One region of the Nocardia sp. CA-128927 genome, then DNA from elsewhere that is predicted to be linked to it. Evidence: riboswitches for the same ligand, from Rfam matches in the RefSeq annotation. Region 1 holds a riboswitch; the other holds the start of a gene.

Evidence for each region. A riboswitch is a leader RNA that binds a small molecule or an ion and turns the genes downstream of it on or off. The one in region 1 is predicted to bind glycine.
Region 2: another riboswitch for glycine. It lies ahead of gcvP (aminomethyl-transferring glycine dehydrogenase); the one in region 1 lies ahead of glyA (serine hydroxymethyltransferase).

What each region holds. Positions count from the first base shown of each region.
Region 1 covers NZ_CP192087.1:5,648,588-5,650,789, reverse strand. The annotation lists gene ACQPW1_RS26610 (IclR family transcriptional regulator) at 157-942, shown strand; glycine riboswitch at 1,148-1,240, shown strand; gene glyA (serine hydroxymethyltransferase) at 1,285-2,202, shown strand, end outside.
Region 2 covers NZ_CP192087.1:5,074,581-5,076,782, reverse strand. The annotation lists gene gcvP (aminomethyl-transferring glycine dehydrogenase) at 1-819, opposite strand, end outside; glycine riboswitch at 969-1,068, opposite strand; gene ACQPW1_RS23810 (MerR family transcriptional regulator) at 1,336-1,929, opposite strand; gene ACQPW1_RS23805 (bifunctional nuclease family protein) at 2,136-2,202, opposite strand, start outside.

The DNA.
Region 1 (2,202 bases):
AGGGTGCCTGTCGTGAGGCACTGCAGCCCTCGGATGTGGACAGCGCGCTGGCCTGGGCCGATGAAGTATCCAACGCCAGTCGATGACCGGGAGATCGCGGGTGTGCAGCGACGCGTCCGCGGCATCGCGATGACGTCGGCTTAGAATGACGGCGTCATGGCGAAACACGATGGTGAGGACACAGGCCGGACCGCTGCGGTGCAGTCGGTCGATCGCGCACTGCTCGTACTGGAGATCATCGCCAAGCTGGGCCAGGCCGGGGTCACGGAGATCGCCGCCGAACTCGGTGTACACAAATCTACCGTCTCCCGGTTGATCGCCGTGCTGGAATCGCGCGGTTACGTCGAGCAGCTTTCCGACCGCGGCAAGTACCGGCTCGGCTTCTCCATCGTCCGGCTGGCCGGATCCACCAGCGCGCAGGTCGATCTCGTCGGGCAGAGCCAGGGCGCGTGCAACGCGCTGGCCGCCGAAACGGGGGAGACCACGAATATCGCTGTGCTGGACGGTAATCGGATAATCAACATCGTTGAGGCGGCCGGGACGGGCTCGATCGCGCTGCGGTCCTGGGTGGGGCAGAGTTGTCCGGCGCACGCCACGTCGAGCGGCAAGGTGCTGCTGTCCGGTCTCGAGCCAGCGGCGATGCGCAAGCAGGTGGGCCCGAAGCTGGAGGTCTTCACCGCCAATACCCTGACCAAGGTCGCCGACCTCGCCGCCCAGTTGGTGGATGTCCGTGAGCACGGATGGGCAAGTGTGCGTGAGGAACTGGAGATCGGGCTGAATGCCGTCGCGGCTCCGGTTTTCGACGGTAGTGGGGAGATCGTTGCGGCATTGAGTGTTTCGGGCCCGTCCTATCGGCTCGGCCCGGATCGCTTCGCCGCGACGGCCGAACAGGCGATCGCGAGCGCCGCGGACATCAGTCGCCGGCTGGGCTACTTCGGCTGACGAGCCAGAGCGCGGTTCGCCATTGACAACGCGAGCGGCCGCCGACAATACTGAGTCCCGTGTCGCGCGATTGTTGCGCAATACGCAACAGCTGGTAAACAACTGCATACTCGCCGCACACGCAGCGGGAGATCTTCATCCAGGTGATGAAGAGCCGAAGGAGCAACACCTCCCGGGAATCTCTCAGGCCCAGTACCGCTGCGCATAAGGCAACTCTGAAAAGTAGTGCACCACGCACTCGCCGACGGGGCAAACGCGAATGCGTGAATCTCTCAGGCCCTAGGACAGAGCGGGAGGAGCCACACCCAACGCGCGCGCGTGCGCGTCGACGAAAGGCTCCCCATGGCTGATCCTGACTCCGCCCTTCGTACCGAACTGGACGTTTCGCTGCGCGAATTCGACCCGGTCGTCGCCGCACTGGTCGATCAGGAGACCGGCCGCCAGCAGCGCGGACTGGAAATGATCGCCTCGGAGAACTACGCGCCGCTCGCGGTGATGCAGGCCCAGGGCACGGTGCTGACCAACAAGTACGCCGAAGGGTATCCGGGACGCCGGTACTACGGCGGCTGCGAGTACGTCGACGAGATCGAGACGCTGGCCATCGAACGGCTGCGCGGGCTGTTCGGCGCCGAGTACGTCAACGTGCAGCCGCACTCGGGTGCGCAGGCGAACGCCGCGGTGATGCACGCGCTGCTGCGGCCCGGCGACGGCATCCTCGGGTTGGCCCTGGACCACGGTGGTCACCTCACCCACGGCATGAAGGCCAACTTCTCCGGACGGCTGTATAACGTTGCGGCATACCATGTTCGGGCCGAAGACCAGTTGGTCGACATGGCCGAGGTGGCGCGTCTCGCCCACGAGCACCGGCCGAAGCTGATCGTGGCGGGCTGGTCGGCCTATCCACGGCACCTCGACTTCGCCGAATTCCGGCGTATCGCCGATGAAGTCGGCGCGTACCTGATGGTAGATATGGCGCACTTCGCCGGACTCGTTGCGGCGGGGCTGCATCCGTCGCCGGTGCCGCACGCGCACGTCGTCTCCTCGACCACGCACAAGACACTGGGCGGGCCGCGCGGTGGATTCATCCTCGCCACAGCGGATTTGGGGAAGAAGCTGGATTCGGCGGTCTTCCCCGGCCAGCAGGGCGGGCCGCTCGAGCATGTGATCGCCGCCAAGGCGGTCGCCTTCAAGATGGCGGCCGAGCCTGCGTTCCGCGATCGGCAGGAGCGGACCCTCGCGGGCGCGCGGCTGCTCGCCGAC
Region 2 (2,202 bases), 570 kb from region 1:
ACCTTGATCGCCCGGCGAGGCGATCAGCGTCATCGCCAGCAGGTCCGCACCCACCGCGACCAACGCGCCGCGCTCGTGCGCCGCGCTGATCAGCGCCGTCCAGTCCACTACCCGGCCGGATGCGCCGGGCGCCTGCACCAGCACACCGAAGAATTCACCTTCGGGCAGCTCACCGCCCGACAGATCCGCGGGTACGAGTTCGATCCCCAGCGGCTGTGCGCGGGTGGTCAGCACGGTCTTGGTCTGCGGGAACAGGTCGGTATCGATGACCAGACGCGCCGACTTGGACCGGCTCGCCCGGTGCAGCAGTGTCATCGCCTCGGCAGCCGCGGTGGCCTCGTCGAGCATGGACGCGTTGGCCACGTCCATGCCGGTCAGCTCGGACACCATGGTCTGGAAGTTCAGCAGCGCCTCGAGCCTGCCCTGGCTGATCTCCGGCTGGTACGGCGTGTAGGCGGTGTACCAGGCCGGGTTCTCCAGCAGATTGCGTACCAGCACCGGCGGCGTCAGCGTGTCGTAGTAGCCGAGGCCGATCATCGTGGTGGCCACGGTGTTCGAGTGGGCCAACCCGGCGAGTTCGGCGAGCACCTCGTGTTCGGTTGCGGCAGGCGGCAATCCGGACAGGCCACCGGGGGACGGAAGGGAGGCGGAGCCGACCGGGGGCGGGTAAGCACCGCCGTCGAGGATGGTGGCGGGCAGGGCCTTCGTGGCGAGCTCGTCGAGCGAGTCGACGCCGACGACGTCCAGGATCCGGGCGAGTTCGCCCCGGTCAGGTCCGATGTGGCGGTCGGCGAATGAGCGAGTCACGGCAGCTCCCATAGGGTCGGGCGGGTCGACGGGGGTCGACGGGTACCAGCCCTCCCCCTCTGTCGTGTTGCCTGAGAGATTCGGACGCCGCGACCTTGATGAAGGTCGAGCCCCTTTCCCCATGGGCGGGCGACCCGAAGCCACCGCTTTCCAGAGGCGCCCAAGCCCGCACGGTCCCTGATGCCTGAGAGATTGACGGGGAGGTGCTGCTCCTTCGGCGCCCGGACTCTGTCGAACCCGGGACTCTCCCGCACGGCGTTGACGCGCCACCAGTTTAAGCCGACGACACGCCAGAACGTGTCACTGGTCCCTTCCCGGCGGTGTCGCGCTGGTCACGCTGCTGCGTCGAGGTTCCCAACAGGAACATAGATAGATGCGCATATCTACCTAACACAATGTCTTTGGAAGGTTCCAAACCGAGCGGTCCAGACGCCACGGCTGGTCACCGAAAATCAGGTGCCACGCAGCACAACACCCCGCTACCCTCGGTTTGTCGGGGAGGCGGGGTGTTGGTTCAGTTGGCTGGTTCTAACCGGTCTTGCGGCTCATCCGTGCCTTACGCCGGTAGGACAGCTCGTCCTCCGGCCGTTCCGTCACCGCGGACGCACGTTCCGCGGGGAAGTTGGCGATGGCGCCGGTGAGTTCGTGCATGGCACCGCTGATGGCGATGCCGAAAACGCCCTGCCCGCCCTGCAGTAAATCGACTACCTCCTCGGCCGAGGTGCACTCGTACACCGAGGTGCCGTCGGAGAACAGGGTGATGCCGGCCAGGTCCTGCACTCCCCTGCTGCGTAGATGGTCGACCGCGATCCGGATGTTCTGTAGCGAGATGCCCGCGTCGAGCAGCCGCTTCACGATCTTCAGGACCAGGATGTCCTTGAACGAGTACAGCCGTTGGCTCCCGGAGCCCGCGGCGCTGCGGATGGAGGGCACGACCAATCCGGTGCGCGCCCAGTAGTCGAGCTGCCGGTAGGTGATCCCGGCCACCTGGCATGCACTGGGAACCCGGTAGCCGACCAGATCGTCGGGAACCGAGTCGTCCGGGAACAGGCCTGGCTGCATTACATCCTGCGATTCCTCTGCCACTGACCACTCCCTTGCTTCGCCGACGGCTAGCCTCATCGATGACCCGGCTCCGTTTCGACCACCGCTGTACTGACGACCTGGCCAAAACGGACGTGGCCCAACTATCGAGATTACTCCCCCTGATTGTCCAGGGAGCACCATCGTCAGGCCAAACGCGACGCGCGGTTAAAGTCTCAAGCTCTGGTTAAGGGCGGATCCCCCGGTCATCCCGCGAAAACGCCGGTTTGCCGGAAAGGTCCTGTTCAGCTATCCGTGGCCTTGAAGTCGTCGGGCGAGACCGACTCCAGGAATTCCTTGAACTTCTCCACC